DNA from 4 places in the Streptomyces cinnabarinus genome. Region 1 is predicted to be linked to each of the others. Evidence: riboswitches for the same ligand, from Rfam matches in the RefSeq annotation. Region 1 holds a riboswitch; each other region holds the start of a gene.
The links. Region 1 has a riboswitch for cyclic di-AMP ahead of STRCI_RS05800 (C40 family peptidase). Riboswitches for the same ligand answer to the same signal wherever they lie in the genome.
Positions count from the first base shown of each region.

Region 2: another riboswitch for cyclic di-AMP. It lies ahead of STRCI_RS24730 (C40 family peptidase); the one in region 1 lies ahead of STRCI_RS05800 (C40 family peptidase).
Region 3: another riboswitch for cyclic di-AMP. It lies ahead of STRCI_RS34450 (LysM peptidoglycan-binding domain-containing M23 family metallopeptidase); the one in region 1 lies ahead of STRCI_RS05800 (C40 family peptidase).
Region 4: another riboswitch for cyclic di-AMP. It lies ahead of STRCI_RS30115 (M23 family metallopeptidase); the one in region 1 lies ahead of STRCI_RS05800 (C40 family peptidase).

Region 1 is NZ_CP114413.1:1,361,864-1,368,802, reverse strand. It holds gene STRCI_RS05830 (8-amino-7-oxononanoate synthase) at 1-664, shown strand, start outside; gene STRCI_RS05825 (DUF397 domain-containing protein) at 759-986, opposite strand; gene STRCI_RS05820 (helix-turn-helix domain-containing protein) at 996-1,862, opposite strand; gene STRCI_RS05815 (ATP-binding protein) at 2,075-2,533, shown strand; gene STRCI_RS05810 (LysR family transcriptional regulator) at 2,612-3,517, opposite strand; gene STRCI_RS05805 (LysE family translocator) at 3,629-4,243, shown strand; gene STRCI_RS05800 (C40 family peptidase) at 4,300-4,773, opposite strand; cyclic di-AMP (ydaO/yuaA leader) riboswitch at 4,777-4,904, opposite strand; gene STRCI_RS05795 (ABC transporter permease) at 5,414-6,385, opposite strand; gene STRCI_RS05790 (TetR/AcrR family transcriptional regulator) at 6,523-6,939, shown strand, end outside.
Region 2 is NZ_CP114413.1:5,429,955-5,436,893, reverse strand. It holds gene pcrA (DNA helicase PcrA) at 1-1,017, opposite strand, end outside; gene STRCI_RS24735 (ScyD/ScyE family protein) at 1,082-2,158, opposite strand; cyclic di-AMP (ydaO/yuaA leader) riboswitch at 2,442-2,596, shown strand; gene STRCI_RS24730 (C40 family peptidase) at 2,605-3,822, shown strand; gene STRCI_RS24725 (tellurite resistance/C4-dicarboxylate transporter family protein) at 4,022-5,032, shown strand; gene STRCI_RS24720 (hypothetical protein) at 5,010-5,363, opposite strand; gene STRCI_RS24715 (C40 family peptidase) at 5,800-6,864, shown strand; gene STRCI_RS24710 (LuxR C-terminal-related transcriptional regulator) at 6,894-6,939, opposite strand, start outside.
Region 3 is NZ_CP114413.1:7,637,602-7,644,540, reverse strand. It holds gene STRCI_RS34470 (MBL fold metallo-hydrolase) at 1-926, opposite strand, end outside; gene STRCI_RS34465 (Glu/Leu/Phe/Val dehydrogenase dimerization domain-containing protein) at 1,077-2,255, shown strand; gene STRCI_RS34460 (TetR/AcrR family transcriptional regulator) at 2,409-3,008, shown strand; gene STRCI_RS34455 (SGNH/GDSL hydrolase family protein) at 3,041-3,826, opposite strand; gene STRCI_RS34450 (LysM peptidoglycan-binding domain-containing M23 family metallopeptidase) at 4,044-5,015, opposite strand; cyclic di-AMP (ydaO/yuaA leader) riboswitch at 5,020-5,179, opposite strand; gene STRCI_RS34445 (tyrosine-protein phosphatase) at 5,611-6,396, shown strand; gene STRCI_RS34440 (DUF6126 family protein) at 6,412-6,540, opposite strand; gene STRCI_RS34435 (helix-turn-helix domain-containing protein) at 6,537-6,939, opposite strand, start outside.
Region 4 is NZ_CP114413.1:6,630,999-6,637,937, reverse strand. It holds gene STRCI_RS30130 (bifunctional acetate--CoA ligase family protein/GNAT family N-acetyltransferase) at 1-1,407, opposite strand, end outside; gene STRCI_RS30125 (HPr family phosphocarrier protein) at 1,585-1,866, shown strand; gene STRCI_RS30120 (GntR family transcriptional regulator) at 2,022-2,708, opposite strand; gene STRCI_RS30115 (M23 family metallopeptidase) at 2,895-3,662, opposite strand; cyclic di-AMP (ydaO/yuaA leader) riboswitch at 3,676-3,839, opposite strand; gene STRCI_RS30110 (M16 family metallopeptidase) at 4,054-5,442, opposite strand; gene STRCI_RS30105 (M16 family metallopeptidase) at 5,439-6,830, opposite strand.

The DNA of each region.
Region 1 (6,939 bases):
TGACGGACCGGCCGTGGCGGTCTCCGACACCGTCTTCTCGGTCGACGGCGACGCGGCCCCGCTGGCCGGGCTCGCCGAGGCGTGCCGGGAGTACGGCGCGGGACTCGTGGTCGACGACGCGCACGGGCTCGGGGTGCTCGGCGACGGCGGCCGGGGTGCCCCGTACGCGGCGGGGCTCGCGGGCGCCGACGACGTCGTCGTCACGGTGACGCTGTCCAAGTCGCTGGGCAGTCAGGGCGGCGCCGTCCTGGGCCCGGCCCGGGTGATCGACCATCTGGTCAACGCGGCCCGGACGTTCATCTTCGACACCGGCCTGGCCCCCGCCGCGGCCGGTGCCGCCCTCGCGGCCCTCCGGCTGCTGCGCCGGGAGCCGGAGCGGGCGGCACGGGCGCGCGCGGTGGCCGGTGAACTGCACGCCCGCCTGACGGCCGAGGGCCATCAGGCGGTGCGTCCGGACGCCGCGGTCGTCTCGGTGCGCGCGCCCTCCCCGGAGGAGGCCGTGCGCTGGGCCGCGGACTGCCGTGCGGCGGGTCTCGCCGTGGGCTGTTTCCGTCCTCCTTCCGTGCCCGACGGCATCTCACGGCTGCGGCTGACCGCCCGTGCGGATCTCACGGACGGCCAGATCGAACGCGCTGTACGGGTCATCGGCGAGACACGACCATGAGTCGGCGTGACACGGCCCTGCCGCCGCGGCGAGAGAACTGATCGATGGATCGAGACGGAACTGATCGGAACTGATCGGTATGGATCGGGAACTGTCAGGACTGGTACGCGGCCGTGAAGTCCGCCCAGCTCTCGGGGGAGAAGAGCAGCGCGGGTCCGGCCGGGCTCTTGGAGTCCCGTACGGCGAGGAGTCCGGCCCCGGGACCGGTCCACGGCCGAGCCGTCTCCACGCAGTTGTTCGCACCCGTGCTGTAGCTGCTGCGCAACCAGTGCGCGGTATGCAGATCGGTACTTGAAGGTACGTGCCGAGGCAGTGCAGACATGGTGCCTCCTTACGCGCCGTCAGCTATCCCGGCGATGTAATCCAACGATTCCTCGGGCGAAAGGGCGTGGATCTGAAGGGTGGTGAAGGCCTCCGTGTACGCCTGGAGGTCTTCTTTCCGTTCGAGGTAGAGGCTACTCGTAAGGTGGTCGAGAACAACCACATCCAGATCAGAAGTGCGCGAAAATGAGAAGACAACGAAAGGCCCCGTGATACCGATGTGCGCCCCCGCGGTGAACGGCAGGACCTGCAAGCACACTTGAGGCAGCCGCCCCGCCTCCACCAGCCGCCACAGCTGTCGGGACATCACCCCGGGACCGCCGATGTCCCGGCGCAGCACCGCCTCGTCGAGCACCGCGCTCAGCTCCAGCGGTGGCATCCCGCGCAGCACGTCCTGCCGGGCCAGCCGCACCTCGACGAGCGCGTCCAGCCGTTCGTCCGTCTCGTCCAGCCCGCCCACCGCGGCCCGGGTCACCGCCCGCGCGTACTCCGGCGTCTGCAACAGCCCCGGGACCACGGAGGTCTCCAGCGTGCGCATCGCGCTCGCCTGGGACTCCAGGCTGATGAAGTCCCGGTAGGTCGGCGGCAGCACCCCGCGGTACGCGTGCCACCAGTGGTGACGTCCGGCCCCGTCGTCGGACCCCGCCAACACCAGCAGCAACTCCCGTAGTTGTGAGTCCCCGACCGCGTAGGCGTCCAGCAGTAACCGCACATCGGCCGGTTTCACCCCGCTGGCACCGGTCTCGATCCGGCTCACCTTCGACTGGTGCCAGCCCACCAGACGCGCCGCCTCACCGCTGGTGAGCCCCGCACCGGTGCGCAACGCACGCAGTTCGGCGCCCAGCTTTCGGCGGCGTACCGCCGGCCCGTGCTGCATGCGCTACTCCTTACTCCAACCGGGCCGCCCAAATACGGTCTCGCGTAGCAGAGTTCACCGCTTCGAGCGACAGATATATGCATATCTTGGTGGATCGCCACCGTGACCGGCGCGGTAATGGCAGTCTGGCGATGAAGCACCAGTCCGGGACCGTACTCGAACCATCCGCTCCGTGTCGGACTGCGGTCCCGTGGGAAAGGGACGACGTCGCCATGGCAGACCATCTGGAAGCATCCGTCACTCTGCCGAGCGATCCCGCCTCGGTCTCCGCGGCGCGTGGCTATGTGGTCAGCACTCTCGCGGAATGGGGATTGCCGGTCGAGACGGACGTGGCCGACACCATCAGGCTCATCGTCTCCGAACTCGCCACCAACGCCGTACAGCACACGCTCGGTCAGTCACCCACCTTCACGGTGGACATCGAGCTGCACCATGACGAACAACTGCGCATCGGGGTCACCGACAGTCATCCGCGGTTCCCCAAGCGCCTGCCCGCCGCCGTCCAGCAGGACAACGGCCGGGGACTGGTGATCATCCGCTGGCTGACCGCCGAGTGCGGCGGCCGCCTCAGAGTCCGGCCGACCCGCGAGGGCGGCAAGACGGTCTCCATCGAACTCCCCTGGACGGCCCCGGCCCGCCCGGTCACCACGGCGGGCCAGCAGGAGCCATAGGGCCATCACCGAATCCCCCCGGCCCGCGCCCGCAGGCCCCTTGTCCAGGCCCTGGCCCCGGTCCAGGCCCCGCAGGAGTCAGGCCCTGGCGAACGCACCCCGCAACAGCGCCCCGAAGGCGTCCACCGCGGGCGTCGCCCCCTCCGCCCGCCGCGCGACCGAGATCGTACGGCGCAGCTCGCCCCCTTCCAGCGCCCGGGTCCCGACCGGAGTGACCGCCGTCCGCGCCACCATCTCCGGCACCACACCGACCCCGAGCCCCGCACTGACGAGCGCGCACACCAGCGCGTACACCGGGGTCTCCACCAGCACCGACGCGGTGGCCCCGGCCCGGGCCAGCACCGCCTCCACCCCCTGCCGGGCCGGATGATCCGGCGCCATGCTGATCAGCGGCTGCCCGGCCAGCTCGCTCAGCGGCAGCCGTGAGGTCGCGTCGGCGAGGGCGTGCCCGGGCGCGGTCACCAGCACCAACTCCTCGACCAGAACCGGCTCCAGCACGACCGACGCGGGCACCGGCACCGGGTCCGCGGGCTCATAGGTGTGGGTCAGCGCCAGATCGATCTCCCCTGCGGCGACCGCGGCGACCCCGGCGGGCGGCTCGTAGTCGGCCACCGTCAGTTCCACGTCCGGGTGGGCCCGGCGGAACGCGCTCAGTACCGGCGGCAGCAGATGGACGCCCGCGGTCTGGAAGGTGCCGAGCCGGAGCGTGCCCCCGGACAGCCCGGTGAGCCGGGCCAGTTCATGCCGGGCGCGCTCCAGTTCGTCCAGCACCCGGCGGGCCCGCGCCACCAGCAGTTCGCCCGCGCCGGTGAGCCGGGCCCCGCGATGGTGCCGGACCAGCAGAGGTGTGCCCGCCTCCCGCTCCAGCTTCGCCAGCTGCTGGGAGAGCGCGGGCGGGGTGTAGCCGAGCCGCTCGGCGGCCCGGGTGATCGAACCGGCCTCGGCGACCGCCACGAGTGCGGCGAGCCGGGTGGGGTCGTACACGGGAGACTCCCTTGGGGCTCGGGCGCCGGGCCGGAGACTAAAGCATTGCTTAAGGCAGACCCAGAATATTCGAAGTACCTGCTGAAGGCTTCCGCACGGCACGCTGGCCGTATGGACGGACAGCTTCTCGCCTTCACCGGGGTCGCCGCCGGCATGGTCGCCATGCCCGGGGCCGACTTCACCGTGGTCGTACGCAACGCCCTGGTCTCGCGCCGGGCCGGGATCGCCTGCGCGCTCGGCATCACGGCCGGGCTGATGCTGCACACCGCGCTGGCGGTCGCTGGGGTGGCGGCCGTGCTGACCGCGGTCCCCGCACTGTTCCGAACGCTTCAACTGCTGGGCGGCGCCTATGTGCTGTACCTGGGCGCACGCACGCTCCGGGCCCTGCGCCGACCGCGCCCGGAAGCTCCCGAGGAGACCTCCGTCGCCGCGCGCCCGCTGCGGCAGGGCTTCGTCACCAACGCGCTCAATCCCAAGGCGCCGATCACGTTCCTCAGCCTGCTCCCGCAGTTCGTGCCGGCAGGCTCTCCCGCGCTGCCCCGGACCCTGCTGCTGGCACTGATCGTGGTGGTGCTCGCCCTGCTGTGGTTCCCGGCCGTGGCGCTGCTGGTGGACCGGCTCGGCCGGTGGCTGCGCAGGCCGCGGGCCGCCCGGCGCGTGGAAGCGGTCACCGGCGCCGCCCTGACCGCCCTGGGCACGGTCCTGCTCCTCGAAGCCGTCACCTGAGCGACCGTCAGGGGCGGCGGCGTGTCAGGACGCCGCCGCCCCCCTCGGGCCGCCGGTCAGCTCACCCGGCCGTACCAGACGCTCTTGGTCCAGATCTTCTGCAGCCTCACCACATCCCCGGTCTTCGGGGCGTGCCAGATCTTGCCCTTCCCGGCGTAGATGCCGACGTGGTAGATGTTCGACCCCGAGTGGAAGAACACGAGGTCGCCGGACTTGCGGCTCTTGGACGAGATGTGGCGCGTCTTGTTGTACTGCTGGGCCGCCGTACGAGGCAGCTTCTTGCCCGCCTTCTTGTACGAGTACAGCGTGAGCCCGGAGCAGTCGAAGCGGTGCGGCCCGACGGCGCCCCACTTGTAGGGGGAGCCCTTCTTGGAGGCCGCGACCTGGAGTGCCTTCGTCGCCGGAGTGGCCGCCTGGGCCTCGGCGGAGAGGCCGGGGGCCACGATCGAACCGCCCACGGCGGCGATGGTGAGCGCCGAAGCCGTACCGGCACGGGCCATCAGCGACGGGACACGATTGAGCGCAGTCATGCGCAACCCTTCGTCAGCCGCCTGTGAAGGATGACCTGTCGGATTCGGGCTGGCGAAGTTGCCCGGCCGCGAAAAGCGGCTTCACCCCAAGGGCTGCTCGGCGCGAACCTCCGTGCCGGCGACCCGTCGTGCCTGGGTCCTCCACTCCTGCCGATCCACTCCTGTCGACCGGTCGTCCGGGCGGCGGCAGGACTCGGCGTCCGCCCGGACCGCCCCGCCGCTGTGGCGGGGGCTTGTCGTCAGACAGGGATCTTGACTCACTGATGTCCGAAAATCCCAATGGAACCGGGGATTTGTGGTGTTACTCACCACTCACCCGTTCGGGTGGACACTGCTCCGTTCGAACGATCGTCGAGGGCCCGGGGGATGCCCGGACCAGGCACGGAACGTCCATTTCGGTCCTGGGGCTACGCGCGTTGCGCAACCCTGACGGGTCGGCAAAAGGAGGCGCGGCTACGCCAAAAGGGGGTACCTCGTTTGGTCCGTTTCAACTCCGGGCCGGACGAGTCGAGATGGCGGCGGGACGCCCGCACCGCGCTCACGTGCGTCAACTGTCCGAGCGCGGCGGCACCGTGACGCGAGCCGCGCGGCGCTGTCCGTCCAGGGCACGCGGCGCTCGCGCCGGCGCGTCCCGCAGTGCCTATGACACCGGGGCGAGTTCCCGCTCCGGTGTCGGCTGGCTCTGCGTACGGGACTTCAGCAGGGCGCCGAGCACCACCGCGCCCAGGCCCAGCGTCGCCCACCACGTCAGTGTCAGCACGGGGCCGGTGGCCGCGGCGCCGTCGAAGAACGCCGTGGAGCGCAGCGCCGTCGCGCCCGCGCCCGGCGGCAGCCACTGTCCGATCGCGCCGACCGGCTCGGGCAGCAGCTCCGGCGCCGAGGGCGCGCCGGAGAAGGGGTTGCCGAACAGCATGACCAGGCCCGCGGTGATCCCGATCCCGGCGGGGCCGATCAGGGCGGCCAGTCCGGCGACGGCGGCGCTCACCGCGAGGGTCGCCAGGCCGAACACCCCTGCCTCCGCCCACCAGTTGCCGTCGACGACCGCCAGCCAGCTGTGGGCCACGGCCGCCGCGGTGAGGCCCACCAGCGCGGCGGAAGCGGCCAGTGCGGCCACCGCCCGGCCGCCGCGCAGGCCGAGCAGGGTCACCACCGCGCCCGCCGCGATACCGGCCAGCGCGAGCGGCAGCACGCCGGCGTTGAAGGCCGCGCCCCGAGGGTCATTGGCGGGCGCGGGCACCACGTCGACGGTCCGGACCTCGCCGCCCGCGGCGGCGGCCTGCTGCTGGAGCAGCTGAGCCACGACCGGACTGCCCGCCGAGGCGGTGAGCAGCGAGGTGCCGTCCGGTGTCACGACGATCGCGCCGTATACGGACCGGTCCTCGACGGCGTCCCGGGCGGCGGCCTCGTCGGCGTAGTGGTGGAGCTCGAACGCCCCCTCGTGCCGGGTCAGTTGGCGTTCCACCTGGGCGGTGGCGGTGGCCGGGCCGGCCACCCCGAGCGGCAGGTCGCGGGGTGCGGTGCGGGCGGCGGGCCAGGCGAAGGCCCACAGGGCGAGGGCGGCGAGGACCGGGACTAGGACGACGACCGCGATCAGTCGGCGGCGGGTGGACATGGTTTCCCCTTGGGTGCGCGGTGGTGCTCACAGGGATCGTTCTTATAGAGAACGATCATTCGTTTTAGTGGAGCCATCAGCGTCTCGCCGCCCGGCGCACTTGTCAAGAAGGAACGTTCGTTTTAAATTGGGGGACCATGGCCCGCGTATCCCAGGAACACCTCGACGCCCGCCGCCGCCAGATCCTGGAAGGCGCCGCCCGCTGCTTCGCCCGCAACGGCTTCCACGCCACCTCCATGCAGGACGTGCTGAAGGAGGTCGACCTCTCGGCCGGCGCGGTCTACCGCTACTTCAGCGGCAAGGACGAGCTGATCGCCGCGATCGTCAAGGGCGTCCTCGCGGAGGTGCGTGCGGCCTTCGAGGAGCTCACCCGGCAGAGCCCACCCCCGCCGCCGGACGTGCTGGTGGGCGAGGTCCTCGGCCGCGCCGTCGGTATCTGGGGCACCCTGTCCGTCGACGACGAGCCCGTCTTCCCGCGGCTGATCATGCAGGTGTGGGCGGAGACCGCGCGCAACCCGGAGCTCGCGGTCGTCATGGACGAGGTGTACGGCGTG
Region 2 (6,939 bases), 4.1 Mb from region 1:
GATCGTCGCGCCGCGGAAGGCGTAGATCGACTGGTCGGCGTCGCCCACGACGCACAGTTCGGCGGGCGGGAGCTCCGCCTCGGGCGGTACGTCGACGGGGTGCTCGGAGGTGCCCACCAGCTCGCGCACGAGGGCGTACTGGGCGTGGTTGGTGTCCTGGTACTCGTCGACGAGGACATGGCGGAAGCGGCGGCGGTAGTGCTCGGCGACGTCCGGGAAGGCGCGCAGCAGATTGACCGTCGTCATGATCAGGTCGTCGAAGTCGAGGGCGTTGGCCTCGCGCAGCCGCGACTGGTAGAGCGCGTACGCCTGGGCGAGGGTCTTCTCGAAGCCGTCGCCGGCCTGGGCGGCGAAGTCCTCCTCGTCGATCAGCTCGTTCTTGAGGTTGCTGATCTTGGCGCTGAAGGACTTGGGCGGGAACCGCTTGGGGTCGAGGTCGAGGTCCCGGCAGACCAGGGCCATCAGACGCTTGGAGTCGGCGGCGTCGTAGATCGAGAACGACGAGGTGAACCCGAGCTTCTTGCTCTCGCGGCGCAGGATGCGGACGCAGGCGCTGTGGAAGGTCATCACCCACATCGCGTTCGCGCGCGGGCCGACGAGCTGCTCGACGCGCTCCTTCATCTCGCCCGCGGCTTTGTTGGTGAAGGTGATCGCGAGGATCTGGCCGGGGTGCACGTTCCGCTCGGCGAGGAGATAGGCGATGCGGTGCGTGAGCACACGGGTCTTGCCGGAACCGGCGCCGGCCACGATGAGCAGCGGGGTGCCGGAGTGGACGACGGCCGCGCGCTGGTTCTCGTTGAGCCCCTCGATGAGCGCGGCGGCATCCAGCGCCGGGCGTGGGGCGCCGTCGCGGTAGTAGTCGTCCCGGTCCGGCGGCACGTCGAACTTCCCACCGAACAGATCGTCCGGAACCGACTCCGGAGCGTGCTCGTCCTCGGGCGGCGGCGGAGGCTCCTCCTCACGCCCACGAGGGGCCTGAAGATCCGCCAGGAAGCTGTCATCAAAGAGGCTGCTCATCGCTCTCCGAGTCTAGGGCTCCCCACTGACACCCCGCCGCCGCCCTCGGAACATCGGACGGTTTTCAGAAGCCGAGGATCTTCCAGACCTGGCCGCCCGGGGTCTTCCTGCCGTCCAGGACGGTGCCGTCGCGGTCGGCGATCGACCAGGCGGAGACGTAGACCTTGCCGTCGTGCGGGTCCACGGCCACGCCCGCCGGGAAGGGGACCTTGACGTCAGTGCGCCCGGTGCCCGAGAGCTTCGTCACCACGCCCGCGAAGAGCTGGCTGACGTACAGGTCTCCGCTGCCGTTGACGGCGATGCCGCTGATCGGCCCGAAGCCGGACTTGAAGCCGAGGATCTTGCCGGTCCAGGCATCGACGCGCCACACCCGCGCGGTGGGCTTCTCGGTGAGGCCGTTCAGCTCACCGACGTAGAGCGTGCCGTCGGGTCCGAGCGCCAGGGACGTGGGGACGGACTCCCGGCCGTTGTGGTCCGGGAAGACGGTGAAGGGGCGGGCCTTGCCGGACCGGGAGATCTCCACCAGGTCGTTGCCCGCCGCGTCCGCGACGATCTTCCGGCCGTCCGGCAGGGCGAGGACGGCGTACGGGTTGGACTCCACGTTCGCCTTGTGCGGGTTGTGCTTCAGCTCCACGGCGGACACGTCGGCGGCGATCCGCGCCGTGCCGTGGTCGATGCGCAGCAGCTTGCCGAGGGTGTTCCAGGGCCGGTGCGTGGGCACCCCGGCCTCCGGCGGGACGAAGGTCTCCACGCCCCACACCTCCCCGTATCGGGCGGACACACCGGCGACGCCGGTGGCGAAGCCGCCGTCCGGGGCGGCGCCCGAGGGCAGCCCCTTCACCACCCGGCGGTGCTTCCACGCGCCCCCGTCCCAGTAGATCTTGGTGACGGCGGAGGTGAGTCCGACGCAGGTCTCCCCCTCCGGCCCCTCCCCGATGCACTTCTTGCCGCCCCGGCCGGCTTCGGCGACGTACAGCCGCCCCTCGTCGTACGAGAGCTGGCGTGGATTGTCGAGCCCGCTCGCGATCACCCGGACGACCGGCCGGCCGTCCCCTCCCCCGCTCGCCCCGGCGGGCGCCACGCCCACGGTGGCGGCGAGCGCGACGCCCGTGGCAACGACGAGTGATGTGCGCTTCCTCATGGCCGTACCCCCTACTCCCCCACCGCGGCTCACACGACCGCGGCTGGCTGGAAGCTAGCGCCGGGAAGCGGGCGGACGATGTCACTCCGGAGAAAATACGCACAACTCGGCATAGATCCATCCGGATTGACCACACCCCGCGACGTTCTGACCCAAGGTCACGAAAATGTATCGGGCATATCACCCATCAACCTTCACAGGGGCCACACGAGTTGGCTACCGTGCCGGGCAGGCCGTACGACCCCCACCGGCGAACGACGCCGGGCCGCGCGGCCTCCGCCGAGTCCGCTGCCCGCCGACGGCAGCCGGAGCCGGGGACCCAACGGACCTTGGGGTGAATCGGCCCGACTCCCTTACCGGAGAGGGCCGTAGGGCAAACCTTCCGAACCACCCGCCCGAACCCGACAGCTAACTCGGTAGGCGGTACATGGAAGGAGTCGCCTCCCTTGGCGTCGCACCGCAAGTCGCGTCCCGCAGGGCCGCGCGTCGCAGGCATACGGACCCCCGCCCTCGCCACGGCCGCGCTCACCTCCGTGGCCCTGCTGTCCCAGACGGCCAACGCCGCTCCGGCCACGGACGACAAGCCGAGCCTCGAAGAGGTCGAGAAGAAGGTCGATGACCTCTACCGCCAGGCGGAGACGGCGACCGAGAAGTACAACGCGGCCAAGGAGAAGACGACCAAGCAGCGCAAGCAGGTCGACACCCTGCTGGACGACGTCGCCAAGCGCACCCAGAAGCTGAACGACGCGCGGGAGGAGCTGGGCTCCTTCGCGGCCGCGCAGTACCGCACCGGCGCCGCGGCCCCCGACACCGCGACGTTCCTGCTGGCCGACTCGCCGCAGGACTACTTCGACCAGACCCAGCTGATGAACCGGATGACCGGTCGCCAGAAGGAAGCGGTCGACGACTACGTCACGCAGCAGTCGGCGACGATGAAGAAGCGCGAGGAGGCCACCGAGAGCCTCCAGACGCTGAACGAGTCGCAGGGCGAGCTGAAGACCGCCAAGGCGACCGTCCAGAAGAAGCTCGCCGACGCGCGGGACCTGCTCTCCGACCTGACCGCGGAGGAGAAGGCGCGGCTCGCCGAGATCGAGCGCAAGCGCCAGGAGGAGGCCGCGCAGAAGGCGGCCGAGCTGGCGGAGAAGCAGGCGGCGGAGGAACAGCGCCGCAAGGAGGCCGCGGAGGCGGCAGCGGCGGCCGAGGCCGAGCAGCAGGAGAGCGGCTCCTCCTCCAGCGACTCGTCGTCCTCCGGCTCGTCCTCCACCGGGTCCACCGAGACCGAGGCCCCGGCGGACTCCACCTACGCCGCGAAGGCCGAGAAGGTGCTCGCCTTCGCCCGCGCGCAGATCGGCAAGCCGTACGTCTGGGGCGCGACCGGCCCGGACTCCTACGACTGCTCCGGCCTCACCCAGGACGCCTGGGCGGCCGCCGGCATCTCCCTCCCGCGCACCACCTACGACCAGGTCAACGCGGGCACCACGGTCTCCCTCGCCAACGCCAAGCCCGGCGACCTCGTCTTCTTCTACGAGAACCTCGGCCACGTGGGCATCTACATCGGCAACGGCATGATGATCCACGCCCCGAAGCCCGGCGCCTACGTCCGCGAGGAGTCGATCTACTACGACGGCGAGGGCTCGATCCACAGCGTCGTACGCCCCGCCTGATCCGACCCGGCACGCGCGCGTGGGCGTGATCGACGCCTACGCACGCGTGCCGCTGCCGCTGGGCGAGCGACGGCGACGGATCCGTGGACGCCCCGCGCGTAAACCCGTCCGCCCTGCCACCCTGCCGCCCGCGCGTATTTCGTGGCCCCCGCGCGCGTGGCCCGTCGGGAACCGGCCTCCCGCTCCTTAGCATCGGCGCATGCCCGGCACCTCTGCCCCTCGCTCACTTCGCGCCTGGTGGGCGCTGCGTCCTCCGGCGGCCGGTGCCGCGGTGATGGCGACCGGCATCATCTCGGTCGGCCTGCACCTGACCGGCTACGAGGTCCTCTCCCGGATCACCCTGGCCGTGGCCTGCGTCGCCTGGCTGGGCCTCGCCACGGACTTCGTCCTCAGGCTGCTGCGGCAGCCCGCGCGCTGGCGGCAGGAGGCGGGCACCCCCGCCGCGCTCACCGCCGTCGCGGCGACGACCGTGCTCGGCACCCGTTTCTCCGCGCTCGGCTGGCAGGCCCTGGCCGCTGCCCTGCTGGCGCTCGCCGCGGTGCTGTGGCCGGGCCTGCTCTACGTCGTCGTGAGCAACTGGCGCCGCCGTATGCCCGGCGCGGTGTTCCTCAGCTGCGTGGCCACGCAGGGCCTCGCCGTCCTCGGCGCCACCCTCGCCGCGGCCGAGTCCACGGCCTGGCTCGCGCACGCCGCGCTCGTGCTGTTCTGGCTGGGACTCGTCCTCTACGGCCTCGCCCTGCTCCATTTCGATCCGCGCCAGGTGCTGGAGGGCGCCGGGGACCACTGGGTCGCGGGCGGCGCGATGGCCATCTCGGCGCTCGCCGGGTCCAAGCTGATCGCCGCGGACAGCCCCGGGCTGTATCTGTGGAACGACGACGCCGACGATGTCCTGCACACGGTCACCGTCACCCTGCTGGTGCTCGACCTCGCCTGGTACGCCGTGCTCGCCGTGGCCGAGGCGGTCCGGCCACGGCCCCGCTACGACGTACGCCGCTGGGCGACCGTGTTCCCGCTGGGCATGACCGCGACGGCGACCCTGTCCGTCGCCGCCGCCATCGAGGTGTCCTGGCTGGAGACCCCCGGCGAGATCCTGCTGTGGATCGCGGTCGCGGCCTGGCTGGCCGTCGCCGTGGGGGCGGTCCAGGAGGAGCGGGCCTACGTCTCCGCCGCGGCCGAGGAGGCCGAACTCACGTCCACAGCACGGCGATGAAGACGTTCGCCGTGGTGAGCAGCCCGACCAGCCCGAACAGGCCCTTGTCGACCTTCTCCTCGTCCCGCTTCACATAGACCAGACCGAGGATCACGATCAGCAGCGCCAGCTTCACGCCGATCTTGATGTTGTTCACGGTCTGATCGTCGGCCTGGTTGAGCCCGACCAGGATCACGCCGGTCACCAGCATCGTCAGCGCACCGTGCAGCATCGCCGGCACGAACCGGGCGGTGCCCTGGCCCATCGCCTTCATCTGGGTGAGGAAGCCGCCCAGGAGCGAGGCGATGCCGATGATGTGCAGGCCGACGAAGAGATGGATGAGTACGTCCATGAGGCCGGAGCCTAATCAGGGGCCTCTGAGGCGTCCGACACCGGCCCGCCTCCCCACGCCCTCGCCGCGCCCTCCCCGCTCGATGGATCCTGCATATATGCGCTCCATAGCACCCCGCCGCCCCCACCCGCCCCGCAATCCAGGACTTCGGTCATCGCGCAGCGTGAAGGCGACCGCTCCGTTCGCGGATCACGGTCACATACGGTCACCCGGCGATCCCCTCATGGCAGTTCCGTACAACGCGTTACCAAGCCGACACACACAGGCTTAGCGTCCTCCACCAGGTGACCGGCTCCCCACCGCCGCCCGGGCCAGGGGCGGCAGTCGGACACCACCGCCAAGAAGGTCCGGCGGTGGCCTGCTCCCCCTGTGCGGGCCGCCGCCGGACGCGTCATCAGGCGGCCGTAGGAGTCGTGCGAAAGGACGTGCAGTCCACGTGGCAGCACATCGCAAGTCCCGGCAGCGCTCGGCCGGCGGCACCACCGTCCGTACGGCCGCCACGGTCGCCCTCGCGGGCGCGGCGACCGCGACGGGCTTCAACGGGACCGGACACGCCGAGCCCGAACTGACACCGGCGCAGGTCAAGGCGAAGGTGGACCGGCTGTACCAGGAGGCCGAGGCCGCCACCGAGAAGTACAACGGCGCCAAGGAGAAGGCGGACGCGGCCGAGGCCCGGCTGAAGACCCTGCGGGACGAGGCCGCACGCAAGACGGACAAGCTCAACTCGGCCCGGGACGCGCTCGGTTCCATGGCCGCCGCGCACTACCGCGAGGGCGGCCTCGACCCCTCCGTACAGCTCGCGCTCTCCGACGATCCCGAGCGGTACCTGGACGGCGCCGAGTTCGTCGAGCGGGTCGGCACCCGGCAGGCGGCGTCCGTGGCGGACGTCCGCAGACAGCTGCGGGAGGTCGGGAAGCTGCGCGGGGCCGCGCACATCGAGCTGGCCTCGCTCAAGTCGCGCCAGGCGGAGCTGAAGCGGCACAAGGAGACGATCACCGGGAAGCTGGCCGAGGCCAACCGGCTGCTGTCCCGGCTGACGGCGCAGGAGCGGGCGAGGCTGGTCGGGGGTACGGAGGACCGCGCCACCCGTTCCGCCTCGGGCGCGCGCGAAGGACTCGCCGCCCCCGGGTCCGCCGGCACGAAGGCCCCCAACTCCCGCGCGGCGGACGCCGTGGCCTACGTCCACCAGAAGCTCGGCAGCCCCTATGTGTGGGGCGCGACCGGACCGGACGCCTTCGACTGCTCGGGCCTGACCCAGGCCGCCTACCGCGCCGCCGGCGTCTCCCTGCCCCGCACCACCTACGCCCAGATCGGCGCCGGACAGCGCGTCTCCCGCTCCGAACTCCTCCCCGGCGACCTGGTGTTCTTCTACTCCGGGATCAGCCATGTCGGCCTCTACATCGGCAACGGCCAGATGATCCACGCCCCGAACCCGTCCGCTCCGGTGCGGATCGCACCGATCACCGAGATGCCGTTCGCGGGGGCGACGCGGGTGGTGTGAGCCCTGAGCCCGGTCGGCCGGTGCGGGCCTCAGACCAGCCGTCGGGCCGTCGCCCACCGCGTCAGCTCGTGCCGG
Region 3 (6,939 bases), 6.3 Mb from region 1:
AGCACGCCGTGCGGCTGTCCGCCCTGGAGGTCGAGGTGGGCGCGGATGCCCTCCTCGGGCGTCATGTGGATGTCCGGCCAGAAATCGCTGTAGGCGCCGATCTGGATCATCGTGGTGTCGAACGGGCCGTACTCGGCGCCGATGTCCTTGAAGCCCTCGAAATAGCCGGTGTCACCACTGTGGAAGATCCGGTGCTCGGAACCGGCGACGGACCAGGACGCCCACAGCGTGTGCTGGGTGTTGCGCAGACCGCGACCGCAGAAGTGCCGGGCCGGGGTGGCGGTGAGGGTGAGCCCGCCGATCTTGGTCGACTCGTGCCAGTCCAGCTCGCGCACCCGGTCGGCGGAGACGCCCCAGTGCTCCAGGTGGGCGCCGACGCCGAGCGGCACCGCGAACACCGTGTCCGTCCCGGCCAGCGCCTTGATCGAGGGCAGGTCCAGGTGGTCGTAGTGGTCGTGCGAGATCACCACGACGTCGACCGGGCCGAGCGCGGCCAGCGGCAGCGGCACCGGGTGGAGCCGCTTGGGCCCGGCGAAGGAGAACGGGGAGCAGCGCTCGCCCCAGACGGGGTCGAAGAGCACCCGGTGACCGTCGATCTCGGCGAGGACGCTGGAATGGCCCATCCAGGTGATCCGCAGGCCGGTGGCGGGCGGGTGCGCCAGGTCGGCGAGGGTGGTGGCGTGCACCGGCACGGTGCCCCGGGGGGATCTGCGCGGCCGCTCGTCCTTGGCGAAGAAGACCTTCGCGAACTCCAGCATCGACCCGGAGGGCCTGGTCCGGGCCACGCCCCCGGGGTTCTGGAAGACGCCGTCCTTGAAATGCGGCGATCTGCGGATGCGCTCCATCCGCTCGCCGGTCGGATCCGCGCCGAAGGCTGCCGGCTCCAGCGCGCGGAGCACGGAGCGCAGGGAACGGAAACCGGTCACGGTACCTCCAGGTGGAGTCGTCGAGGCATCCCATTATGGTCGGCCCCTCCGACAACGACCGCTGTCGGACCTCTGCTGAAGATCCGTTCAGCGCGTTGACAGTGCGGGCACTCGCTCAAGATACTGAACGACAATTCAGTAAGGAGACCTATGGCCGTCCCACTGCTCTCGCTCACCTGGACCGACGACATCACCGGCCACCAGGGCTTTCTCGTGATCGACCGGCTGGTGCGCGGGGTGTGCAGCGGCGGTCTGCGGATGCGTGCGGGATGCACACTCGACGAGGTCACCGGCCTCGCCCGCGGCATGTCCATGAAGGAAGCGCTGCACTACGACCCGGAGGGCCGCTACATCCCGCTCGGCGGCGCCAAGGGCGGCATCGACTGCGATCCGCGCGACCCGGCGGCGTACGGCCTGCTCGTGCGCTACCTCCGGGCGGTACGGCCGTACATCGAGAGCTTCTGGACCACAGGCGAGGACCTGGGCCTGAGCCAGGACCTGGTGGACCGGGCGGCGGCCGAGGCGGGTCTCGTGTCGTCGATCCAGGCGGTCTATCCGCTGCTCGACGACGAGCCCGCGGCCCGGCGGCGGCTGGCGGACGCCTTCGCCGTGGAGGTCGACGGCATCGGTCTGGACGAGCTGGTCGGCGGCTGCGGGGTGGCGGAGGCGGCGCTCACGGCCCTGGACCGGGCCGGGGTGCCGTACGCGGGCACGCGCGTGGCCGTCCAGGGGCTCGGCACCATGGGCGGGGCGACCGCCCGCTTCCTCGCCCGCGCGGGGCTGGCGGTCGTTGCCGTCGCCGATCTCAAGGGCACCATCGCCAACCCGGCGGGCCTGGACGTCGAGGCCCTGCTCGCCGCGCGGGACGCGTACGGCACCGTCGACCGCGGCGCGCTGCGCTCCGGCGACCGTGAACTGCCCGGGGACGCCTGGCTGTCGGCGGACGCGGAGGTGCTGGTGCCCGCGGCCGTGTCGTACGCCGTCGACCGCGAGAACCAGGAGCGGATCACCGCCCGCTGGGTCGTCGAGGCCGCCAACATGCCGGTTCTCCCGGAGGCCGAGGCGCTGCTGGCCGCACGGGGCGTCACCGTGCTGCCCGATGTCGTGGTCAACTCCGGTACGAACGCCTGGTGGTGGTGGACCCTCTTCGGCGACATCGGCCCCGACGCGGCGGAGGCCTTCGCCCACACCCGTCACGCGATGCGCACCCTGACCGAGCGGATGCTCACCCGCGCGGAGACCGACGGCACGACTCCCCGCGCGGCCGCCCACGCCATCGCGGCGGACCGGCATCCGGTGATCGTGGAGAGGTTCGGGCAGTACCGGTGAGCGCGCGCCCGTGAGCCGGGGGCGTCCGAGCCGAACGCCTGCGCACCGGCCCGTGCGGCGCCCCTGGTTGAGCCTTTCACCACCCCGGGGTGGACCCCGGCGCCCCCGGCACCAGGGTTTAGGGTGAGCGCCGTGGCGAGGGTGCGGTTGAGTGTGGCGGAGCGGCGTGAGGAGTTGCTGCGGGCCGCCATCGAGCAGATCGAGGCACGGGGCGTGTCGGCGGTCAGGATCGCCGACGTGGCCTCGGCGCTCGGCGTGAGCAACGCCCTGGTGCTTTACCACTTCTCCACCAAGGAGAAGCTGGTCGCCGCGGCCTTCGCGTACGCCGCCGAGGACGACCTCGCGCAGCTGCGCAAGCTGCTCGGCCGCCGGACGACCGCGCTGCGCCGACTGCGCACGGCCGTCCGCTGGTACGCGCCCACAGGTCAGGCCAAGGGCTGGCGGCTGTGGATCGAGGGCTGGGCGGCGGCGCTGCGCGAACCCGCGCTGCGTGAGGTCACCCAGGCCCTCGACAAACGGTGGAAGGCGGCCATCACCGAGGTCATCGCCGAAGGGGTGGCCGCGGGCGAGTTCCCCTGCCCCGACCCCGAGGCCGCCGCCCTCCGCCTCACCGCCCTCCTCGACGGCCTCGCCGTCCAGCTGACGTCCTACCAGGGCGCCCTCTCACGCGCGCGTGCCCAGGAGTGGGCCGACGAGGCACTGGCCCGGGAACTGGGCATCGAGCGAGAGGCGTTGACGGCAGCGGCGCGCTGAGCGGCCACCCCCGGGAGGCTTGGCGGGGAACTTCAGACGGCCGCGTCGATCCGCATCTTGATGTCGTCCGGCGACAGGCTGCCCTTGGCCGTCACATGGTCGCCCGAGGACTCCCCGCGCAGCCGTCGCCCGATCCACGGCACCAGGTACTCGCGCGCCCAGTGCACATCGTCCCGCCGGACCTCCAGCGTCCCGCGCGGCGGCAGCGGCGGCCAGGGCTGGTCCGGGTCGGCCGGCACCTGAAGGCCGAGCACCTGGCCCGCACGCAGCGCCACGCGCGTGTGCCCCTCGGGCGAGAGGTGCAGCCGGTCGTCGTCCCAGGCACGCCGGTCCTGCACGGTCCTCAGCGACCACAGGTCGAGCACCGGGCAGCCGTACCGGTCGGCGATGGACCGCACATGCAGGTTGTACGTGGCGATCTTGCCGCGCAGATGCTTCAGCACGGGCACGCCACGGGTGTCGAAGCCGGTCGTCACCATGACGGTCCCGGCGGTCTCGGTGAGCTGGGCGATGGCCCGCTCGAACCGCTCGGCGACCTCGTCGGGGTCGGTGCCGGGCCGGATGATGTCGTTGCCTCCGGCGCAGAAGGAGACCAGGTCCGGGGCGAGCTCCCGGGCCTTGGGGAGCTGGTCCGCGACGATCTGGTCCAGCAGCTTCCCGCGCACCGCCAGGTTCGTATAGCCGAAGTCGCCCTCGGGCCGGCGGTCCGCGAGCAGCACCGCGAACCGGTCGGCCCAGCCGACGAACGCCCCGTCCGGGCCAGGGTCGCCGACGCCCTCGGTGAAGCTGTCCCCCACCGCCACGTACGACCCGATCACTGCCTTGCTGTCACTCTTCGAATCGTCTGCCACATCGGCTCATGATTCACCCTCGAATGTGACCTACGCGACCGTAGGCAGGGGTTGACGGGCGGTGAGATAAGCCACGCCTAAAGCCTTGGCCAACTCCGGAATAAACACCGAAGGCCGGACCCGGGGATCAGGGGTCCGGCCTTCGGCCGCGTGTCAGGCAGGTTGCCGGTGTGGCGGGGGTTCGTCAGCCGATGGAGACGCCCTTCGAGCTGAGGTAGGCGACCGGGTCGACGTCCGAGCCGTAGTCCGGCGTGGTGCGGATCTCGAAGTGGAGGTGCGGCCCGGTCGAGTTGCCGGTCGAGCCGGAGAGGCCGACCTGCTGGCCCGCGGTCACCGACTGGCCGCTGGAGACGGACAGCGAGGACAGGTGGGCGTACTGCGCATAGTGGCCGTCGGCGAGCTGGATGACGACCTGGTTGCCGTAGGCACCCGCCCAGCCGGCCGAGACGACGGTGCCCGTGCCCACGGCCTTCAGGGAGGTGCCGGTCGGGACGACGAAGTCGACGCCGGTGTGGTAGCCGCTGGACCACATGCTGCCCGCGACCTTGTAGGAGGTGCCGACACCGGCGCCGGAGACCGGGGCGGAGAAGCCGTTGACGGTGCTCGGGGCGGCCTGGGCGGCCGGCTGCGCCTGGGAGGCGGAGGACTGGGAAGCCGTGGCGGACTGCGACGTCTTCTTCGTGGCGCCCGAGGAGGACGAGGACGACTTGGTGGAGGACTTCGCGGCCGGCTTCTCGGCGGTGTCCGTCGTGGCGGCCTTCTTGCCGATCGACAGCTTCAGGCCGGGGTGGATCAGCGACGGGTCGGTGCCGACGGCCGTGCGGTTGTCCTGGTACAGCTTCTGCCAGCCACCGCTGACGTTCTGGTCGTCCGCGATCTTCGAGAGGTAGTCGCCGGAGCGGACCGTGTAGGTCTTGGTGCTCTGCTTGGCGGACTTCTTGGCGGCGGCCTTCTTCTCGGCCGTCTTCTTGTCGACCGACTGGACCGACTGGACCGACTGAACGGCCTTTTCCGAAACCGACTGCGCCGGGGCCGCGTGGGCGCCGGTGGCACCCAGAAGCGGGAGGGCGAGCGCGGCGCCACCGGTTCCGGCGACGGCGATCGAGCGGGTGAGGCGCAGGCTCTTGGGACGGCGGTGCTTACCCTTCGCGGGCATGGCGAATTCCTCTCCGGCGCCTACGAGGTGAGCTGTCGGGTTCGGACTGGAGATGTCCGGCCGCGCGCTGGGCGCGACTTGACCCCGAGCCTGTTCCGGAGACCGGACCAGGCGGTTGTGCCTGTGGGTCCCCCGCTCCTGCCGTGCACGGGTGAGTGTGCGGATCCCGAGCGGCGGCAGGATTAGGCGTCCGCTCGGATTGGTGGCGAACGTAAGCGACCAAGACGCAAAGGGACAAGCAGAAGGTTCCACGCGAAGGCGTCCTTCTTGATCCCTAGTAAGAATTCCCAGTCACTTTCCGTGCATTAGGGGGAGATCGACTCCCGTAAATACCCTTGAAAAGCGCATGAATTACGTGAACATGACGGACGACGCACTGTCACTGATATGACGCTGCTCACGTGACGTTGCTCCAGACTCCTTTATTCCAGAGCGAGTTGGAATGAAGGCTGCAATTCGGACAGAACGGAATCGGGCGGATATTGGCACTGTTCGCCCGTTTTGGCATATTCCATGGGTGGCCGGTTTCGATGTCGTATCGTCGTGGCGTGCCCGTCGGCGTGCCGAGCCGGACGGACCGGTGGGAGGAGCCCAAGTGACGCAGCAGGTCCCGTCGACCGAGCCGGAGCTGGCCGGAGTTCGCAACTTCCGCGATGTGGGCGGACTGCCGACCGTGGACGGACGCCGGGTACGGCAGGGTGTGCTGTTCCGCAGCGGCCACCTCGCGCATGCGACCGACGAGGACGCGACGTTCCTCGACACCCTCGGCCTGCACACGATCTTCGACTTCCGCAACGCCGCGGACCAGAAGCTGGAGGGCCCCGACGTCGAGCTGACCGGGGTGCGCAATGTGAACCTGCCGCTGTCCGACCCCGCGGACGGCGCCGAGTTCTGGAAGATGGTCCGCGACGGCGACATCGAGCAGCTGCGGGAGATCCTGGACGACGGCAAGGCCGCCAACCGCATGATCGAGTCGTACCGCATGATCATCAAGGAGCGCACCACCGAGCACTCCCGGGTGCTGCACTCCCTCGCCGAGGACAGCGTCCCGGCCCTGATGCACTGCGCCGCCGGCAAGGACCGGGCCGGTCTGTCGATAGCGGTGACCCTGCTCGCCCTGGGCGTCGAGCGGGAGGCGATCCTCGCCGACTACCTGGAGTCCAACGCCAAGCACCGCCGCTACAAGGTGCAGCGCAACAACAGCTACACCCCCGAGGTCATGGAGCTGCTCAGCCCGCTCTTCGACGCGCGCGCCGAGTACCTGACCGCGGCCTTCGAGACGATCGAGGAGAACTGGGGCGGTGTCGACACCTATCTGGAGCAGGCGCTGGGCGTCACTCCCGAGGTCCGGGAGCGGCTGCGCGAGCGCCTGCTCGACTGACGCAGGACCGGGCGGCTACTGCTTCGCGCCCACCTCGAACAGGAAGTAGATGAACGCGGCGAAGACATGCCCCACCGCGATGTAGATGATCAGGCGGACCCACAGGGCGCGCGGGAACTTCTCCTCCATGTCGCTACCGCTCATGGCATCTCTCCGGTGTGTGAAGGGGTCGGACCGCCCAGGCACAGGGCGGCCGTGGGGCTCTGCAGCAGGGTGTGGACGAACAGGAGCTCGACCCCGGCCGGATCCAGGGCGGCGATCCGGTGCGGGGTGAGCGAGTCGAAGTGGGCGCTGTCGCCCGGTGCCAGCCGGTGCGTGGTGTCGCCGAGGCGCAGCCGGAGCCGCCCGGTGAGGACGTAGAGCCACTCCTCGCCCGGATGCACCCGCACGATGTCGCCCTGGGAGCCGAAGGGAACGTGCAGGCGCAGCGCCTGCATCCCGCGGCCGGGGGCGCCGGCCTGCCAGTACGTCCAGCCGCCGGCCGCCGTCGGTTCCATGTCGGCGGAGCGCACGACGGACTCCCGGTCGGCGACCGTCTCGCCG
Region 4 (6,939 bases), 5.3 Mb from region 1:
CCGTACGGCGTGGCCCTGCGGGGCAGCTCCCCCGTGCCGCGCGCCCTGCACCACGACCAGCGGCTTGGCGGCGGCCGTCCGCCGGGCGAGCCGGGTGAACTTGCGGGGGTTGCCGATGGACTCCAGGTACATGAGGGCGACATCGGTGTCCGGGTCGTCGTACCAGTACTGCAGGACGTCGTTGCCGGAGACGTCGGCCCGGTTGCCGGAGGAGACGAAGGTGGACACGCCGGTGACACCGGTGACCCCGCCGCCGCGCCGGTGCAGCCGGGACAGCAGCGCGATGCCGATGGCGCCGGACTGGGCGAACAGCCCTATCCGGCCGGGCCGTGGCATCTCGGGCGCCAGCGAGGCGTTCAGCCGGACGTCCGCCGAGGTGTTGATGACACCGAAGGCGTTCGGCCCGATGATCCGCATGCCGTACGTACGCGCGTGCCGGACGAGTTCGCGCTGGCGCTCCCGGCCCTCGGGCCCGCTCTCGGCGTACCCGGCGGAGACCACGACCAGCCCCTGGACGCCGTGTTCGCCGCACTCGGTGACGACCTGGGGGACCTGTTCGGCCGGTACGGCGACCACGGCGAGGTCGACATGGCCGTCGATGTCCCGCACCGAGCGGTGCGCGGGCACGCCCGCCAGCTCCTTCAGCTCCTCGGGGAACGCCTGGTTCACCGCGTACAGGGGGCCGCGGTAGCCGCCCGCGCGGATGTTGTCCAGGACGCCCCGGCCGACGCCGCCGGGGGTCCGGCCGGCGCCGATGACGGCCACCGAGCCGGGCACCAGCAGGCGTTGCACGGACCGGGCCTCGGCGCGCTGCTCGCGCGCGTACTGCACGGCGAGCGAGCGGTCGGTGGGCTCCAGGCCGAACTCCAGGCGGACGACGCCGTCCTCGAAGCTGCGCTTCTGGGTGTACCCGGCGTCCGTGAACACCTTGATCATCTTGGTGTTGGCGGGCAGCACCTCGGCGGCGAACCGGCGGATCCCGCGCTCCCGCGCGACGGCGCCGATGTGTTCGAGGAGGGCGGAGGCGACACCGCGGCCTTGATGGGCGTCCTGGACGAGGAAGGCGACCTCGGCCTCGTCGGCGGGGGCGGAGGCGGGCATTCCGTCGGGGCCGATGCGGTCGTAGCGTACGGTGGCGATGAACTCGCCGCCGATGGTGGCCGCGAGTCCCACCCGGTCCACGAAGTCGTGGTGCGTGAAGCGGTGGACGTCCTTTGCGGACAGTCGCGGGTAGGGCGCGAAGAAGCGGTAGTACTTCGACTCGTCCGAGACCTGCTCGTAGAAGCTGACCAGGCGCTCGGCGTCGTCAACGGTGATGGGTCGGATGCGCGCGGTGCCGCCGTCGCGCAGCACCACGTCGGCTTCCCAGTGGGCGGGGTACTCGTGCCGGTCCGAGGCGCTCTGCATGGGGCCCAGATTACGGCTCGCGTCCGACAACGGCGCGGGGCAGTCTGTGGAGGACGGGTGCCGGATCGAGGCCGCGGTCCGGCGACCACACGGAACGGGACGAAGGTCTGTTCCGGGCACGCTTCACGTTGTGGAACACTGGTCTAGACAACCTGAGCACCTGAAGGGCAGCATCACATGGCTGAGCGCCGCGTCAACGTCGGCTGGGCCGAGGGCCTCCACGCCCGCCCCGCTTCCATCTTCGTCCGAGCCGCCACGGCCGCAGGCGTCCCGGTGACGATCGCCAAGGCTGACGGCAACCCCGTCAACGCGGCCTCCATGCTGGCCGTTCTGGGCCTGGGTGCCCAGGGCGGCGAGGAGATCGTGCTCGCCTCCGACGCCGAGGGCGCGGACGCCGCCCTGGACCGGCTGGCCAAGCTGGTCGCCGAGGGCCTCGAGGAACTCCCCGAGACCGTCTGAGCCAGTGCGCACGCGGCACTCGCCGCTTCCCGAGGGGCTCGTCCGAATTATCGGGCGGGCCCTTCGCCTTTCCCGCCGGGCGATCGCCATTTCCGAATTCGGGCAGCAGAAATAATCCCCCGCGAATTACTGCCTCTTTGTATACGGCGCGCGTGTTAATACGGCTGACCCGACATGTTTACGGGATGTTGCGAATTCCTCACACGCTCCGGTCCCGCGGACAGCTTCAGCCGGTGCGCGCCGTTCGCGCGCTCGGTGTGCATGGCCGTGATCGCCCGCGCGCGCTCGCTGTCGCCGCGCGCCACCGCGTCCACGATCGCGCCGTGCTCCGCCCACGCCTCCACGGGGCTGGCGGGCGCCTCCACCGCGTACATCCAGGCGATCTTGTGCCGCAGCTGGGTCAGCATCGAGGTCAGCGCGGGGCTGCCGGAGGCCTGGGCGAGCGTCTCGTGGAACCAGCTGCCCAGCGAGCGCAGATCCTCGCTGTTGCCCCTCCTGGCCCGCTCCTGACCGAGCCTCACCAGGCCGCGCAGCACCTTCAGATGCGCCTCGGTGCGCCGCTGGGCGGCGCGGGCGGCGCCCAGCGGCTCCAGCAGGCCGCGCATTTCCAGCAGGTCGGCGGCCTCCTGCTCGGTCGGTTCCGCGACACACGCGCCCGCGTGCCGCCGGGTCACCACGAAGCCCTCCGCCTCCAGTGTGCGCAGGGCCTCCCGGACGGGGACGCGCGAGACACCGTAGCGGCGGGCGAGCAGTTCCTCGGTGAGCCGGCCGCCGCGCTCGTGGACTCCGGCGACGATGTCGTCCCGGATCGCCGTGCATACCGACTGCGCCGGAACACGCATGACCGACCTCCGCTTTAATCCCCGTGAAACGTCGATGGCTGACGTGTTCATCGACTCTATGGCAATGAGCGGGAATTTCCGATGGCGGGCCGGAATCCATGGATATTTTTTGGACAACAGGGCCCGGTAAAAGCCGAAAACCCCGACTCTGGGAGCCGGGGTTCCGGTAAGCGGTGGCGGATGCCGTCAGAGGCTCACACCGTGCGAGCGGAGGTAGAAGAGCGGGTCGATGTCCGAGCCGTACTCCGCGGTCGTGCGGGCCTCGAAGTGCAGGTGCGCCCCGGTGACGTTGCCGGTGGCACCGGACAGGCCGATCTGCTGGCCCGGGGTGACGCTCTGGCCGACCGCGACACCGATCGACGACAGGTGCCCGTACTGGGTGTACGTGCCGTCATGCATCCGGATGACGATCTGGTTGCCGTAGGCACCGCCCCAGCCGGCCTCGACGACGGTGCCCGTGCCGACCGAGTGGACGGAGGTGCCGCTGGAGGCGTGGAAGTCGATGCCGGTGTGGCTGCCGGAGGACCAGACGGCGCCGCCGGCCTTGTAGCTCGTCGAGACGTAGGAGCCGGAGATCGGGGAGACGAAGGTGTTCAGGCGCTTGCGCTCGGCCTCACGGGCGGCGCGCTCCTTGGCCTCGCGGGCCTCCTCGGCGGCCTCGGCGGCCCGCTTGCGCGCGGCCTCCTCGGCCTCCTTCTTGGCCTCCGCCTCGACGGCCGCCTGCTGCTGCGCGGCGGCCTGGGCGTCGATCTGGTCGGCTACCGAGTCACCGATGGTGATCACGGGGGTGAGACCGGTCTGCTCCGCGGGGACCTCGGCGGCGAGCGCCGGGGCGGCCGCGAGAGTGCCGACGACGCCGGTGGTGGTGAGGGCCGCGACGCCCGCCGCGCGGGCGGTCGTGCGCTGCATCCGGCTGGGACGGCGGTGCTTCCCGGTGGCGCGGGTGAACGCCATGTAGTGGCTGGTCCTTTCCTTCCTTCTCGCCTACCGGGTTAGCTGACGGGTTCGGAGCAGGAAGGTCTCCTACGGACCCCCTCGCACTACGCGCGGGCGCCCGATTCACCCCAGGGACTGCGGTGGGTCCCCGGCTCCCCTGGCTCGCGCCGTAGGGGGACTCGGCGATGACTGTCCGGTGCCGCGGTCGCGGCGCACTGCCTGACGGACAGCCCGCATGACGCTAATCGGGGCAACTTTCAATTCCCAAACGGATCACTGTTTTTGTAGCGCATGCCACAGGTCAGACAGGCAACCTCTCCCCCAATTCGGACATAAAGGGGCCCTGGTGGCGCTTCCGTCACCAGGGCCCCACACGCGCGTGACCGCGCGTTCACATCCGAGGAGGTGTCTACTCGGCCGTCACGACGGTGACTTCACCGATCCCAAGGGCCTCCACGGCCTCCTTGATCTGCGCCGCGTCACCGACCAGCACCGTCACCAGACGGTCCACCGGGAAGGCGCTCACGACCGCCGCGGTGGCCTCCACGGTGCCCGTCTCGGCGAGCCGGCGGTACAGCGTGGCCTGGTAGTCGTCGGGCAGGTGCTGCTCGACCTGGTCGGCCAGGGTGCTCGCCACGGCGGCCGCCGTCTCGTACTTCAGCGGCGCCACCCCGACCAGGTTCTGCACGGCGACGTCCCGCTCGGCGTCGGTGAGCCCGCCCTCGGCGAGGGTGCGCAGCACCTTCCACAGGTCCTCCAGGGCGGGACCGGTGTTCGGCGTGTCGACGGAACCGCTGATGGCGAGCATCGCCGCGCCGCTGCCGTCGGGGGCGGAACGCAGGACCTGCCCGAAGGAGCGCACGCCGTAGGTGTAGCCCTTCTCCTCGCGCAGGACGCGGTCCAGGCGGGAGGTGAGGGTGCCGCCGAGGCAGTACGTGCCGAGGACCTGCGCGGGCCACACGCGGTCGTGCCGGTCGGGTCCGACGCGGCCGATCAGCAGCTGCGTCTGGACGGCTCCGGGGCGGTCCACGATGACGATCCGGCCGGTGTCGTCGGCGGTGACCGGGGGCACCGGCCGCGACTCGGCCGAGGAGCCGGTCCAGGAGCCGAGGGTGTCGGCGAGGAGCGCGTCCAGGTCGGTGCCGGTGAGGTCGCCGACGACCACGGCGGTGGCCGTGGCGGGGCGCACATGCCGCTCGTAGAAGGCGCGTACGGCCGCGGAGTCGATGGCCTCGACGGTCTCCTCGGTGCCCTGGCGCGGGCGGGACATGCGGGCGGTCGCCGGGAAGAGCTGCCTGGACAGCTCCTTGGCGGCGCGCCGGGAGGGGTTGGCCAGCTCGTGCGGGATCTCGTCGAGGCGGTTGCGGACCAGCCGCTCGACCTCGCTGTCGGCGAACGCGGGCGCCCTGAGGGCGTCGGCGAGCAGTCCGAGTGCCTTGGGCAGCCGGGAGACCGGCACTTCGAGGGAGAGGCGCACGCCGGGGTGGTCGGCGTGGCTGTCGAGGGTGGCGCCGCAGCGCTCCAGCTCGGCGGCGAACTCCTCGGCCGTGTGCTTGTCGGTGCCCTCGGAGAAGGCGCGCGCCATGATCGTGGCGACGCCGTCCAGGCCGGCCGGCTCGGCCTCCAGGGGGGCGTCCAGGAGCACCTCGACGGCGACGATCTGCTGGCCGGGGCGGTGGCAGCGCAGCACGGTCAGGCCGTTGTCGAGGGTCCCGCGCGTGGGCGCCGGGAAGGCCCAGACCTTCGCCTCACCCGCCTGGGGCTGGGGGTGGAACTCCATCGGGGCGAGCTCGGTCACTTGGCCGTCTCCTCGTTCTCGTCGCTTGCTTCCACGGTGGCCGCGGACTCCAGGTCCTCGGTGGGTTCCTCGACGGTCTCCATGGGGACGGTCGGCTCGTAGACAAGCACCGCGCGGTTGTCGGGGCGCAGCCGGGCCTTGGCGATCTCCTGGACCTCCTCGGCGGTCACGTCCAGCACCCGGCCCACGGCGGTGAGGGCGAGCTGCGGGTCGCCGAACAGCACCGCGTAGCGGCACAGTTCGTCGGCGCGGCCCGCGACGGTGCCGAGCCGGTCCAGCCATTCGCGCTCCAACTGGGCCTGGGCGCGCTCCATTTCCTCGGCCGTCGGGCCCTCGGCCGCGAACCGGGCGAGCTCCTCGTCGATGGCGGCCTCGATCACCGGGACCTCGACGTCGCCGGAGGTCTTCACGTCCAGCCAGCCCAGGGAGGGCGCACCGGCCAGACGCAGCAGCCCGAACCCGGCGGCGACGGCCGTACGGTCGCGCCGGACGAGCCGGTTGTACAGGCGGGAGGACTCGCCGCCGCCCAGGACGGTGAGCGCCAGGTCGACCGCGTCGGACGCGCGCGTGCCGTCCTCCGGGAGACGGTAGGCGGCCATCAACGCCCGCGCGGGGACCTCCTCCTCGACGACCTCGCGCAGCTGCTCGCCGATGATCTCCGGCAGCGAGCCGTCGCGCGGGGTGGGCTTGCCGTCGTGGGCGGGGATCGAGCCGAAGTACTTCTCGACCCAGGCGAGCGTCTGCTCCGGGTCGATGTCACCGACGACCGACAGCACGGCGTTGTTCGGGGCGTAGTACGTGCGGAAGAACGCGCGCGCGTCCTCCAGGGTCGCCGCGTCCAGGTCGGCCATCGAGCCGATCGGCGTGTGGTGGTAGGGGTGGCCCTCCGGGTAGGCCAGCGCGGTCAGCTTCTCGAAGGCCGTGCCGTAGGGGACGTTGTCGTAGCGCTGGCGGCGCTCGTTCTTCACGACGTCGCGCTGGTTCTCCATCGACTCGTCGTCCAGGGCGGCGAGCAGGGAGCCCATGCGGTCGGCCTCCAGCCAGAGGGCGAGCTCCAGCTGGTGGGCGGGCATGGTCTCGAAGTAGTTGGTGCGCTCGAAGCTGGTGGTGCCGTTGAGCGAGCCGCCGGCGCCCTGCACCAGCTCGAAGTGGCCGTTGCCCTTGACCTGGGCGGAGCCCTGGAACATCAAGTGCTCGAAAAGGTGAGCCAGGCCGGTACGTCCCTTGACCTCGTGACGTGAGCCGACGTCGTACCAGAGGCACACCGCCGCGACCGGGGTCAGGTGGTCCTCGGAGAGCACCACGCGAAGGCCGTTGGCCAGGCGGTGCTCGGTCGCTGTCAGGCCCCCGGTGCCTGCCTGGTCTGTGGCCGTGTGACCCATGGGCATGTGCGTCCCTTCGATCGCGGCGCGGTCCTCGAAACCGCGGCTTTCCTGCCGGTCCTGCCACTGTATGCAAGCGTGCGCGGCGTCGGCGAAGTTCCCGGACTGCGTACGC